4 regions of the Paenibacillus pabuli genome follow, and region 3 is predicted to be linked to each of the others. Evidence: riboswitches for the same ligand, from Rfam matches in the RefSeq annotation. Region 3 holds a riboswitch; each other region holds the start of a gene.
What was found. Region 3 has a riboswitch for thiamine pyrophosphate ahead of thiC (phosphomethylpyrimidine synthase ThiC). Riboswitches for the same ligand answer to the same signal wherever they lie in the genome.
Positions count from the first base shown of each region.

Region 1: it holds a riboswitch for thiamine pyrophosphate, as region 3 does, so the genes downstream of both, ABGV42_RS02860 (thiamine phosphate synthase) here and thiC (phosphomethylpyrimidine synthase ThiC) in region 3, are expected to answer to the same signal.
Region 2: it holds a riboswitch for thiamine pyrophosphate, as region 3 does, so the genes downstream of both, ABGV42_RS19025 (ABC transporter substrate-binding protein) here and thiC (phosphomethylpyrimidine synthase ThiC) in region 3, are expected to answer to the same signal.
Region 4: it holds a riboswitch for thiamine pyrophosphate, as region 3 does, so the genes downstream of both, ABGV42_RS17085 (ABC transporter ATP-binding protein) here and thiC (phosphomethylpyrimidine synthase ThiC) in region 3, are expected to answer to the same signal.

Region 1 is NZ_JBDOIO010000003.1:112,264-115,718, reverse strand. Features, by position in the region: gene thiO (glycine oxidase ThiO) at 1-1,066, opposite strand, end outside; gene ABGV42_RS02860 (thiamine phosphate synthase) at 1,095-1,658, opposite strand; TPP riboswitch at 1,967-2,076, opposite strand; gene ABGV42_RS02855 (ABC-F family ATP-binding cassette domain-containing protein) at 2,187-3,455, opposite strand, start outside.
Region 2 is NZ_JBDOIO010000003.1:3,798,529-3,801,983, forward strand. Features, by position in the region: gene ABGV42_RS19005 (MFS transporter) at 1-167, shown strand, start outside; gene ABGV42_RS19010 (VOC family protein) at 631-1,017, shown strand; gene ABGV42_RS19015 (hypothetical protein) at 1,114-1,584, shown strand; gene ABGV42_RS19020 (hypothetical protein) at 1,571-1,708, opposite strand; TPP riboswitch at 1,755-1,867, shown strand; gene ABGV42_RS19025 (ABC transporter substrate-binding protein) at 2,076-3,116, shown strand; gene ABGV42_RS19030 (MTH1187 family thiamine-binding protein) at 3,146-3,436, shown strand; gene ABGV42_RS19035 (ABC transporter permease) at 3,436-3,455, shown strand, end outside.
Region 3 is NZ_JBDOIO010000003.1:3,584,124-3,587,578, forward strand. Features, by position in the region: gene ABGV42_RS18065 (hypothetical protein) at 1-40, shown strand, start outside; gene thiC (phosphomethylpyrimidine synthase ThiC) at 200-2,005, opposite strand; TPP riboswitch at 2,356-2,469, opposite strand; gene ABGV42_RS18075 (IclR family transcriptional regulator) at 2,592-3,335, opposite strand.
Region 4 is NZ_JBDOIO010000003.1:3,353,498-3,356,952, forward strand. Features, by position in the region: gene ABGV42_RS17075 (S-layer homology domain-containing protein) at 1-581, opposite strand, end outside; gene ABGV42_RS17080 (radical SAM/SPASM domain-containing protein) at 850-1,725, opposite strand; TPP riboswitch at 1,928-2,030, shown strand; gene ABGV42_RS17085 (ABC transporter ATP-binding protein) at 2,196-2,957, shown strand; gene ABGV42_RS17090 (ABC transporter permease) at 2,944-3,455, shown strand, end outside.

The sequences.
Region 1 (3,455 bases), 3.5 Mb from region 3:
TGCTGTTACAAGCTCCTAGATAAGGCAAACCGTCAGGGGTTGCAGGTCGGACCCCTGCCCACGCGCGTAGGAACTGGGCTTGCTGAATTCCAGGGACCCAGCTTGCTGCGGAAGCGAGCAGTTCTTGTATTCCTTCCACAGTAACGACCCGGTCCGAACGACCCGGTAAACTGGTAGCTCCAATCCAGACTTCTCCATTTGCTTTGGGAACAATGTATACATTATCTGCATAGACCGTCTTGTCAGGTCTGTAATCTGCATCATGTTCTGCATATTGAATTGCTGCGATTTCACCTTTCACCGGAATAATCGGCATTTGAAGACCTACCTGTTTCAACATTTCTCCACCCTGTAAGCCTACTGCGACAACAACATGTTTACACGTCATTCTTCCAATGGATGTCTCCACACCCTGGATTCCATTCGCGTCCGCAGTTAGACTTACATCCTGTACACCTTCTATTACTTTGGCTCCCAGGGTTTGAGCAGCCCCGGCATAGGCACGTGCCAGGTTGACAGGAAGAAGCTCACTTTCTGAAGCTCTATACAGAGCTCCGTAAGTCTTTCCGCTTATCCATGGGGCTTCACGATGAAGAATGGAATGATCCCACCAGATTTGCTCTGTCAGCGAATCAGCACACCTTGTATCTTGATACTTGTTCATCTCGTCTTCGTTACGAAATGGTGTAACAAATCCATGCTGCTGGAGACCCATTTCAATACCGCTAAGCAGATGAAGCTGTTCTTTTTGTTGATGCAGTAATGTTCTGCTTTCACGTGCAAGCTTCGACATCACAGTAGTATGGAATGCCTCGCTGTCTGCAGCTAACATGCCCGCCGCCGCACTAGACGTCTCACTTGCAATACGGGAACGCTCAATCAAGATCACTTCTTCACCTCGTGAAGCTAACTCATACGCTATGGCACAACCAATAATACCGCCCCCCACTACAATGGTTTCCGCATGAAGTTTACCCCGGATTTCTCCGCGTATTTGGCTTGCAAAAGCTGCTCCATTTCGGTAAAGGCTACCACTTCTTCTTCGGCCTCTTACTTCTTCGCTCATTCATTCACCTCCTCGGTTCATTCATATTCTAGCGACCAATAGCCTGCCTTAAGGCAGTTCCTGCGGATTCCGGATTATCACTAGCCCATACGGATGAGATAACCGCAGCTCCCTTGGCTCCGGCTGCACGTACAGCAGCTATGTTTGCCGGTTCAATGCCGCCAATAGCGATGACGGGAATGGAAACTGCTAAACATACCTCTGTAAGTGCAGATAGTCCTCTCGGCTTGATTCCAGGTTTGCTGGCGGAAGAAAATACATGACCATAAAAGAGGTAATCCGCTCCCCGTTCTTCAGCCTCTCTTGCTTCGTTAAGAGAATGAACCGAAACACCGAGACGAAATCGATCGTTATTGTTCAGGCTGCTACCTTGAGTAGCTGCCACGTTGTACTGCCCCCAATGAATCCTTTGAATGAATAGATGTGTATCCAACTTGTTCAGCTCACTAAGACCATTGATCACGATCCTGTCAGCTGGAATTCCTGCGTTTAGCAAACTGTAGGCCCATTGAATTTTCTGCTCAGTCGTTAGATGTTTCTCCCGAATGTGGATATAGTCAAACCAAGGCCATACAGCTTGTGCAGTCTTCACGAAACGTTGTTCATCCCCTAACCCTGGCGAAACAGCATGCAGTTCAAATGAAAATGAATTCCCACGTGCATTAGAGGTATCCGTTTGAATTCCCCTCCTTACCGTCACAATATGTAACTACAAAAAAGCCACTCCCTTAGGGGAGTGGCCGCGATAATATGTCCTGTTAGTTAAATGAGCTTTACATGCCAGTTGTCAGGTATACAAGCTATTAGATTATAGCCGTCACATATACGAGATACCTGCAAGTTCCACTAGTGAGCATTCACATTCGCTACAAAATCGAATATCAATTGGCCCATGTCATTAACTAAAACGCGCCACTTCCCTACGCTGGTATAATCCAGATCAGGTGCAAAGGGTCCGGAATCGCATTATTCCATCTCAGCCGCAACGAGCGGCCCCCCTAGTGATCGTATGAAGTTGTAGCCTATGTTACCATAGACACCTTTTTTTGTCACCGTCGATTTTTTAAAACCAATGTTAATGATGTTTTGAATAAAAAGCACTTACCGCACTTCGTAACACCTAGTTTTTCTCAGACCAGGCTTCAACGTCCCATGTCTTGGTGACCCAATCCTGATAGAATTCAGGTTCATGGGAAACGAGCAAAACTGTACCTTTAAACTCTTGCAAAGCTCGTTTTAGCTCCGCTTTTGCTGTTACATCCAGATGGTTCGTCGGTTCATCAAACAGGATCCAGTTGCTTTCACGCATCAGAAGCTTGCACAAGCGGACTTTCGCTTGTTCTCCCCCGCTAAGTGCACTCAGCGGACGGGTAATATGCTCGTTTTTCAAACCACACCGGGCCAAATGCCCTCGTACTTCGTTCTGCGTCAGGTGGGAGAATTCGTTCCATACATCTTCAATAGGCGTAATATTCCCAGCCCGGACTTCCTGTTCAAAATAAGCCGTCTCCAGATAATCTCCCAGGAACGTTTTACCACTAATCGGCGGTATCTTGCCTAATATGGTCTTAAGAAGTGTCGACTTACCAACACCGTTACATCCAACAATGGCTATTTTCTCACCACGTTCGATTGTCATTGTCATTTTAGGCAGCAAAGGGTAGGAGTAACCAATCTCAAAATCAATTCCCTCAAACACAGTTTTGCTGCTGGCACGGGCATCTTTGAATTTAAATGTCGGTTTTGCTGCTTCATCCGGGCGATCGATTCGTTCAATCTTGCCCAGTTGCTTCTCACGGCTTTTGGCACGCCCGGAAGTGGAGGCTCTGGCCTTATTACGCTGAATGAAATCTTCCTGTTTCTTGATATATTCCTGCTGTTTCTCATAAGCATCGATATGTTGTGCTTTCTGCATATCAGCCATTTCGAGAAACTTGTTATAGTTGGCGGCATAACGCGTCAATTTAGCAAATTCCAGATGATAAATAACATTAACGACTTCATTCATAAATTCCGTATCATGTGAAATCAGGATAAATGCATAAGGGTAATCTTTCAAATAACGTGTCAGCCATTCAATGTGCTCCACGTCCAGGTAGTTCGTTGGTTCGTCCAGTAAAAGGGCCGTCGGTTTCTCCAGCAACAACTTGGCGAGCAGTACTTTGGTCCGTTGTCCTCCACTTAGTGAAGCAACGTCACGATCAAGCCCAATCGCGGACAAGCCGAGGCCGTTCGCCATTTCTTCCACTTTTACATCGATCAGATAAAAATCACCCTGCTCCAGTTGTTCCTGGATTTCACCCATTTCTTCCAGCAGTTTTTCCAGCTGATCGGGGTCCGCATCAGCCATCTGGTCTGTAATGGTCATCATTTCTTTTTCCAGCTCGAG
Region 2 (3,455 bases), 210 kb from region 3:
CCGGCGGAGTCGGCGGCGCCATTCTGCCTCTGCTCACTGGCTGGAGTCTGGATCATCTGGACGTCAATCAATCCACATGGATGCTTGCGATATTTACCTTAGGCCTGCTTATCATCAGCTTGGTTACTTATCAGTGGCAGAGCAAACACCGTACAGCTTCGGTTTAATCCCCGACTTGCGCAATATGCTGAATTCTCCAATTCGCTATAATGTAAAGCGGCTCCGCAGCATATGCTTCGGAGCTCATTTTGCTTCGTTAATCGCTCTGTAGTCCAGATCTGATGTACTTCTATTGCCTCCGTCATGATTGCCCAGGAAATAGTTTGCAGCGGGAGTATTTCATAATCTTAAAAAAAACTATGCATTTAATTTAAGATTCCAGCGTTAACTAAACTTCATTGTTGATCAAAGGAAATACCACTTCTTTCCCTTTAATAAACGTGCGGCGTAGTTGGCAACTCTCTCTCATCCTCTCTGCTTACTCTGCCAATTATAGAGATCACGAATATCTCCACATAAGTGAACATTCTGTGAATTTAAATTAAATCATATTTGACAACTTGGAATTCAAAATCTATCATATCCCTTATTATGTAAGAAATTAGTTTTTCAACTTAGGAGGTTAACAAGATGGGTTTTCATAAGCGTATTGACCACATCGGCATTGTTGTGCGTGATCTGGAGACAACCCTGCGTTTCTATACGGAGATTGTAGGACTTGAATTGAAAGACCGGGTAACCCACACGAACGGTGTCATTCAGCTGGCTTTCCTCGGCTTCAACGGAAGTGACGAGACTGAGATTGAGTTGATACAGGGATACAGCGACAAGCTGCCTTCCGAAGGAACGGTGCACCATTTTGCTATCCATGTGGATGACCTTGATGCGGAATATAAGCGGATTCAGGCTACGAAGGCCGAGTTTATTGACGGAGAGATCATTACGTTGCCCAACGGCTATCGCTACTTCTTCATCTATGGACCGGAAAAGGAATGGATCGAGTTTTTTCAACGCTAAAACCAAGTACTGCTTTAGGAATATTCAATTCCATGGACCAGCGGGGATGATGTGACCTGTTACGCATTTTCCCACCCCATTTTCAAGGAGTTCGACATGAAAAAATGGTTCCAGATTATCTCCGTTATTGCTGTCATATGGGCATTATGCTATACCGTTTGGATCTCAATTTTACTAGGAGAGTCTTTACTTGTTGCGATAAGCAACAAACCTCTTCCCCAATCCTCAGTCCAGGTTCAAGATCAAGGTACGACCCTTGTAATTCCTGCTGAATATTTTGAGTATACGTGGAAAAACAATACGAAATATAACGAATTTTCAGCAATCGATATGCCAGCCTCCCCTGTGAATGTACCTGCCGGTTCTGAGCTTCTCATTTCCTTCGATCAAACTCCCAAGGAAATTAAATCTATCCAACAGGCGAATGAGCTACACAGTTGGACGAATCTGAATTCCCCTCGGCATACAATCACAGCACCTGATATTCCTGGAATATATACATATTTGTACAGCGCAAGTTGGTTGGAAGGCAGCGTTAGTTACGTGATCAAAATCAAAGTACAGTAAACAGCGTCTCACCGCCTGCCTTGTATGAAAGACTGCCTCCGGGTTGCTGATCCGTACGAATATTCGTCACATTCCCCACAAACAAATCACCCTTGGCTGTTCCATCCAGTTCCTGACTGGACACATTCCGGCCTCTGGCCTATAATTACACTAGTAATGCCCGTAACTTCATAGTTTCCCAGGGGAGTCGGAATTGGCCGGCTGAGAGTGTATCCCATCAAGATACTAACCCTTAGACCTGATCTGGATCATGCCAGCGTAGGAATCGGAGTATATCGAATTGGCCCAGCCATGTGCTGTCGCCACCTCTCTAACGCCTGCATGCGTCCCGGATTACGGGGCGCTTTTTTTGATGGTATCTTTTTGACACAAAAAGTACGCCATCCGGATCACAGCTGGTATAAATCGAAGGATTTATGCACCATGCTTGGATATGAAGCCAAGGAGTACCCCGCGCCACTGGCCGGACCATATGAAGGAGAGAATTCAAGATGAGATGGCGTAAAATGATCGGACTCCTGCTCTTGTGTGTGACCATGATCACCGTTGCTGCATGCGGCGGCCAAGAAGCAGCACCTGCAGGACAGAACGGCAGCAGCAACACCGAAAACAGCAGCGAAGGTGACAGCACAGCCTTGAAGGATGTTAAAGTCGTGCTCGACTGGACACCTAATACAAACCACACTGGCCTTTACGCCGCCGTGGATCAAGGATTTTACCAAGCGGAAGGCTTGAATGTCGAGATTGTGCAGCCGGGTGCCGGCGGTGCAGATACAATGGTGGCATCGAATGAGGTGCCTTTTGGCGTAAGTTATCAGGAGAGCGTAACACAGGCCCGTACACAGGATGTCCCGCTTGTCTCCATTGCAGCCGTCATTCAGCATAATACGTCGGGATTCGCTGCTCCGGTGGACAGAAATATTAAATCACCTAAGGATTTCGAAGGCAAATCCTATGGCGGCTGGGGTTCTCCCGTTGAAGAAGCGGTTATGCAATCCATTATGGAAGGCGAAGGCGCCGATGTGTCCAAAGTGAAGAATATCAACATGGGCGACGCCGACTTTTTTACCGCAGTGAAACGGGACATTGATTTTGCCTGGATTTTCTACGCCTGGACCGGCATTGAAGCCGAGCTGCGCGGAGAACCCATCGACATGCTGTATGTGAAGGATTATTCCGATGCGCTGGACTATTACACGCCTGTTCTCGTCACGAACGAGCAGACCATCAAGAACGACCCCGAGCTGGTAAAGGCGTTTATGAAGGCGACTTCCGAAGGCTATCAATACGCGATTGATCATCCCGAAGAAGCTGCAGACATTTTAATCAAGGCTGTGCCGGATCTGGATAAGGACCTTGTGGTGGCAAGCCAAAAATGGCTGAGCCCGAAATACAAGGATGACGCCCCGCGCTGGGGTGAGCAAAAACAGGAAGTATGGCAGAACTACACGGACTGGATGTTCAACAAAAAATTGCTTGATGAGCAGGTTGACGTATCCAAAGCCTATACGAACGAGTTTTTACCCCAATAAAGTTGAATCGAAAGGAGCCGTGATTTCTCATGGCAAGCACACTGCTTAGCATTCAAGTGATTCCCAAAACGCAGAATGGCGAAAATTCATATCCTTACGTAGATCGTGCCATCGAAGTGATTCAGCAATCCGGCTTGAAATATCAGGTTAATCCGCTTGACACCACGATGGAGGGTGAGCTGGAGGAACTGCTGGAAGTTGTCCGCAAAATGCATGAGGTGCTCGTGGAGGCTGGAAGTCCAAGCATCATCTCCCAGATCAAAATTGCCCATAGCCCGAACGGCTTCAGCATGGATACCCTGACGGAGAAATATCGCTAATGCATACGTACTTCAAAAG
Region 3 (3,455 bases):
ATCGTATTTGGAGCAGCAATTGAACATCGGCCGACATTAAAGTTATCCTGCGAAGTATTCGCTGGCCTGCCTTTTTTGTTGCAGCTAATTTTTATTATATTTCCCTGTAGCGAAACAAGTAAAAAGCCGCTTCTCTCCCAACAGTGGAGAGAACGGCTTTCATGCTTCTTAGACCGCCCAAATTGCGCTGTAACGACCCTTAGGATCGGGTCCGGTATTCCTCGGCCTTCTCCTGCATCCCGGCCGCTACAGCCTCATTCTCGGACAAGCCTTTGTCTGCGGCAAAGGCACGAATATCCTGCGTAATGCGCATACTGCAGAACTTCGGCCCACACATGGAGCAGAAATGTGCCTCCTTGGCTCCTTCAGCAGGCAATGTCTCATCATGGTAGGACAGCGCACGTTCCGGGTCCAGTGACAGGTTGAACTGGTCCCGCCAGCGGAATTCGAAGCGAGCCTTAGACAGCGCGTCATCCCGGCGCTGGGCACGCGGATGGCCTTTGGCCAAATCAGCGGCATGTGCCGCAATTTTGTAGGCGATGACACCCTCCCGGACATCATCCTTGTTCGGCAAGCCCAGATGTTCCTTTGGCGTGACATAACAGAGCATGGACGTTCCAAACCAGCCAATCATCGCCGCACCAATGGCTGAGGTAATATGGTCATATCCTGGTGCAATATCGGTCGTCAGCGGTCCAAGTGTATAGAACGGTGCCTCCTTGCAGATCTCCATCTGCAGATCGACATTCTCCTTAATCTTGTGCATCGGCACATGTCCCGGCCCCTCAATCATCACCTGCACATCATGCTTCCACGCAATCTGTGTCAGTTCACCGAGTGTAGCAAGTTCAGCCATCTGGGCTTCGTCATTGGCATCATAGATGCTGCCTGGACGAAGTCCGTCTCCGAGCGAGAAGGCTACATCATACCTTTTCATGATTTCACAGATTTCCTCAAAATGCGTATATAAAAAATTCTCCTGATGATGTGCAAGGCACCATGCCGCCATAATGGAACCGCCTCTTGAAACAATGCCGGTCATCCGTTTGGCCGTCATCGGAATATAACGCAGCAGCACGCCTGCGTGGATCGTAAAGTAATCCACACCCTGCTCGGCCTGCTCAATAAGCGTGTCCCGGTACAATTCCCAGGTAAGTGCCTCGGCTTCGCCATTCACCTTCTCCAGCGCTTGATACAGCGGCACCGTGCCGATCGGTACCGGGGAATTGCGGATAATCCATTCCCGTGTGGTATGGATGTCCTTGCCCGTGGAGAGATCCATCACCGTATCGGACCCCCAGCGTACCGCCCAGGTCATTTTCTCCACTTCTTCTTCGATCGAAGAAGATACGGCAGAGTTACCGATATTCGCATTGATTTTCACGTGAAAGTGACGCCCGATCAGCATCGGTTCGCTCTCCGGATGATTGATATTCGATGGCAGAATGGCCCTGCCGCTCGCCAGCTCCTGCCGCACGAATTCCGGCTCCACTCCCTCACGAATGGCGGCGAACTCCATTTCCGGCGTAATCATGCCCTGCCTCGCATAATGCATTTGGGTGACACAGCGTCCGGATTGTGCACGCAGCGGTTGGCCGCGGAGTCCCGGATATTGTTCAGCTCCGGTTCGCTTCCCTCCAGGCTTCAGCCCGTTATCCTCCGGTTTGACGGTACGGCCCTGATATGCCTCTACATCATTCCGTTCTGTGATCCAGCGCGTACGTAGGGCTGGCAGGCCTGCCCGGATATCGGCGTGGAATCCGGGATCCGTCATAGGGCCGCTCGTATCGTACACGCGCAGCGGCTCGTTATGCTCCACCCCTTGGGGCGTATTCGTGTCATGAAGGGCAATTTCACGCTCCGGTACGGCAATGTCGGGCCGTGAGCCCTGAATGTATACTTTGCGGCTGCCAGGAAACGGCTGAACCCGTCCTGCGGCCCCTGCTTCCTTTTCCAACACCTCTCCAGAATGTTCCTGTCCTGTTGTTCTGTTGTTCGTATTCATCGCTACCTCTTCCTCCTCATTGGTCGTCCCATGAATGGGCTCGTTAGATCACTCGTGCACCCTTCCATATCATCCACGCAAGAAAAGAAAGAGCGGCCAACTTCCGAAGAAAGAACATACAGCGGCATAGCGCAGACGGATTCTGGCATAGGTGGGTTATACCCAACTCCAACTCCAGCTCCGCCGCAACAAGAGATCGCGCCCCTCTGCAGCGGCTGAACGCTTGACACTGTATATAAAAAAGCCGGTTCCCGAGGGAACCGGCTCATGTCCATCACCCATAACAAGCCTGATGCCAAGCTCCTTCAAGTGGAGACATGCCAAAGGCTGTATTATGCAGGTGTTCGTGGTTATATCGCCGATTACTTCCCTACGCTGGTATGATCCAGATCAGGTGCAAAGGGTCCAGAATCTCATGCGATTCCGTCTCAGTCCGGACAATTCGGACTCCCCCAGTAACGTTAACAAGTTGCGGTATGTGTACCGCAGTTCCATATTCAATTCAATCCAGCCACGCTGGGCTGTCCATTACAGACTATCGCAAGCCAGTCAGAAAAACAACCCTTTATCTTCCATCCATGCCGGATCAGGACAACATGAGGCCCATCTGCGCAGCTGCTTCCTTCAGCACTGGTGCATATTCGTGCAAAGTTTCCTGGGACAAGCGACTAACGGGGCCGGATACGGATAACGCAGCAGCAATATTTCCCTTCCGATCCATAATGGGCACGGACACTGCAGCCGCTCCAGGCTCACGTTCTTCGTAGCTGGTCGCATATCCATTCTCCCGGATATCTCCCATCTGGGCCAGGTAAACTTCGGGATCGATAAATACGGGCCATTCCGGGCCATTCATCAGTTCCTCCCGGTCCTCTTCTGTCGCAAATGCCATCAGCACCTTGCTGGACGCCCCTACGGATAGGGGCAGACGTACGCCAACCGGGGCCACCCGCCGGATCGCCTGATCACTCTGAACAGCCTGAATACGGATACGCTCACTGCCATCCCGCAGGTACAGACTGACCGTCTCTCCCAGACGATCTCTGAGCCGCTCCATCGCAGGAAGCAGCAAAATGGCAGGATCATCACTGCGGGACATATGAGCCGACAGCTCCCAGATCCGAATGCCGAGCCTGTATTTCTCTGTCGCCGCATCGCGAATGACGAACCCCTTCTCCTCGAGCGTCGCCATCAGACGATGAACCGTACTTTTGTGCAAACCAATCTGGCTGGCAATTTCGGTGAGTCCCAGATCGCTCCGGGTGGTAAAACACAATAATATATCCAGCGCCCGTTCCACAGCACGGACGGTTAATTTACGGTCTTCCATGGCATAATGCCCTCCTCATGTTTCATCACATGAAACTTGGTTACATAAATTATATGAGAAACAATCTCATCTGTAAACCAAAATGCACCAAATCATGACGGTAAGAAGTGTAAATATTTT
Region 4 (3,455 bases), 230 kb from region 3:
ACTAATCCTTTGATGAAGCCCGATTGGTAGGCCAATGCTACAGAATCTTTTGCCCAGTTCGATACTTGATCCAAATCAAAAAGTTGAGGTTTGGATGTTTGGCTCGTTACGTCTTGTTGGTTCCAACCAAAAGCTCTAACGAAAAATACAGCTAATTCTTCTCTTGTCACGTTCTTATTAGGTGAAAAGCTATCTTTGGAAGTGCCTTGAGCAATCCCGGATTTGACCAGTGCACCTACATAGCCGGCATACCATTGATCTTCCTTTACATCCTTGAATTGGCTTGCTTCAGATGTATCAGGCTGTAACTTAAGTGCACCGACCATAATTTTTGCCAATTGAGCTCGTGTTACGGAATCAGAAGGCTTAAATGTCCCATCCGAAAAACCTGTCAGAATTCCTTGTTCCACTAGTTTGGTTATTTCCGTTTTGGCATACGAATGATCAATATCAGTAAAAGAAGTTTTAGATGTAGCCACTTCTGCCGATACAGATAAATTAAGAGCTAACATGGAGACAACAAGCGACGTAGAAAGCATCAACGATAGTTTGCGATTAAACTTTTTCCATTTTGAATTCAAAACTAAAACACACTCCTCAATAGGCTTCTAGTAGGTAAAAACAATATTATATGAATCTATGGAACTATATCACCTCCTGATCAATAGGATAATAATACCATGTAAAATCATAAAAACAAGATCATTAAACTATGATTTTACAAAAAAGTTGTTATCCTGAATTGATTTCAATTTTTATTATCAAAACTATTCTGCAATAAAAAAAGCAAAAAGCGTGCCATATCGAAATAAAATTCGAAGGGCACGCTTTTAAATATATCTTATTTGACTAAGCTCCGAACCGCTGACGATATCCGCACTTCCGGCATAGTTCCTCCACAGCTTCCCGCTTGGAAAAACCATAAACCAGATTGTTCGCCCGCTCGCCTTCGATAATCTCCGAGAATGACTTCTCATGGACGTTACCAAGATTAATGACACCTTCGCCATCAAGGCAGCACGGAACAACCGTGCCATCCACCAGGACCGCCGCCTGATTGCGCAGCGCATGGCAGAAGCCTTTGCCATCATCCTCCGGTGCATCCAGACTTGGCCACTGGAACTCGTGGTCCTGATTGAGATAGACATTCGGCGCAATTTTGACGCCGCTGCCTGGAACCACCTTTTCCTCAATGCGGAAATCCAGGTTGAACTCGCGCTCCAGTACCTCCAGCGTCTCCCGGTTGCGATTCATCTGGGCATTCGTGAAGTTGTCCTGCGTCAGGTTCCAGAGTCGGAACGAGATGATCACATTATGTTTCACCGCTTCTCTGGCAAAAGACAAAATGTTGCTGAGGTATCCTTCACGGTCTGTCGATCCCTCATGCCCGTCGAAGCTGTGAAGGGAGAAATTCATTTGCCGCAAGGCCGGTTTGCCAAGCAGCTTATGCTGGGTCTTGGGCAGCAGCGTTCCGTTCGTTGTAATGTTAACCTTGAATCCCTTCTCATGCGCGGAATCCAGTAACAGATCAATTTTGGGATGAAGCAACGGCTCCCCTTTGACATGCAAATAAATATGTTTGGTATGTGGTTTAATTTGATCCAATATATTGTTGAAGACTTCAGGGTCAATGAATCCTTTGGCACGCTTGGTTTGTGGACAGAAGCTGCATGCCAGGTTACATATGCTTGTAATTTCAATATATACTTTCTTGAACGTTTTCAACTCGGGGTCCCCATTCTGCTTAGGAGGGAGAACAGTCCCACCCTCATTTTTAATCCGGCCCATATGCGCCATCACCATTATATCGGGTTAGGAAGCCAAGGTAAATCCGCGAATGCGTTTAACGTTTAACTTTTGCCTCTAAGCCCTCTTTACATCTCGCGGGCACGTGATATATGCTGTGTACACAACTGCATATCTTGAACGATTGCACTAGGGGAGCCTTGCGGCTGAGACGAATGAATGTATTCGGACCCTTTGAACCTGATCTGGATCATACCAGCGGAGGGAAGTGGAGCGGACTTTCAGTTAACTGATTTTTTACATATTCATATGAACATGAATGTCGGTTGAACTTAACAGGCCCACTCATTTCTCCGGAAATGGGTGGGTCTTTTCGCGTTTACATACAGATCGCAAACCAGGTGCATTTTCGTTCAGGCAGTTTTCATACCAAGGGGGCACGGAACACGATGAGCAACGATGTACGGATTCACAACATGACTTTCACTTTCCCGGATCAGAGGGATTCCCCCGTCCTCTCCAATGTGTCGATGTGTGTAAAAAAAGGAGAATTCGTCTCGCTGATCGGCTCCAGCGGGTCGGGCAAGAGCACACTCTTCAAGCTGCTGGCGGGCTTGCTTGAACCGACGGACGGCATGATCGAAATTGCGGGAGTGCCTTCCGGACAGCGACTTGGGCAGGTTGCCTACATGCCGCAGAAGGATCTGCTGTTATCCTGGCGGACCGTTATGGAGAACTGCCTGCTTCCCTCGGAGCTTGCCCCGAGGAAGCAGGACAAGGTTAAGCTGCGAGCTGACATTATGGCCGGACTCGACAGATTCGGCTTATCCGGCTATGAGCATGCCTACCCGGACGAACTGTCCGGCGGCATGAAGCAGCGGGTCGCCCTGCTGCGCACCTTGCTGACGGGAGGACAGCTGATGCTGCTGGACGAGCCCTTCGGCGCGCTCGATGCCATGACCAAGCGGGAGATGCACCGCTGGCTGCTTGAATTGTGGGAAAGCCTCGGCAAAACGGTGCTGTTCATCACGCATGATATTGAAGAAGCCCTGTTATTAAGTGACCGGATCATCCTTCTAACTCCTGGTGGTCGGCAGCTGCTGGACATGACGGTGCCTCTGCCCCGTCCGAGGCATTCGGACATGGTCTATGATCCGAATCTTATTCAGATGCGACAACGGTTGGAGGAACAATTACATGCGAAGCTTTAGCGTCACCAGATGGTTTGCCCGCTATGGCCTGTTCGCATCGCTTCTCCTCATGATGCTGGCCGGCTGGGAATGTATCGTGCGATTGGGCTGGGTCCCTTCCTTCATTATTCCTGCACCTACATCGATAGCGAGTTCTCTAGTTGAGCATCGGCATCTGCTTCTGGCCACCCATCTGCCTACCACATTGATAGAGGTTGCAGTTGGCTTCGGCTTGTCCATCGTCGCCGGAAGCGCTCTTGCAGCGGGCATGCACCTAAGCCGCGCAATTGAAAAGGCGCTGTACCCCTTCATCGTGATCAGTCAGACGATTCCACTCATCGCCCTGTCCCCCGTATTCATTCTCTGGTTTGGCTATACTCTCTGGAGCAAAGTCGCCGTGGTGTTTCTGATCGCGTTCTTCCCGATTGTGGTCAGCACCTACGATGGTCTCCGTCAAGGTGACCCGGAGCAGCGTGAACTGCTGATGACCATGGGGGCGAGCAAGTGGGATCTGTTCCG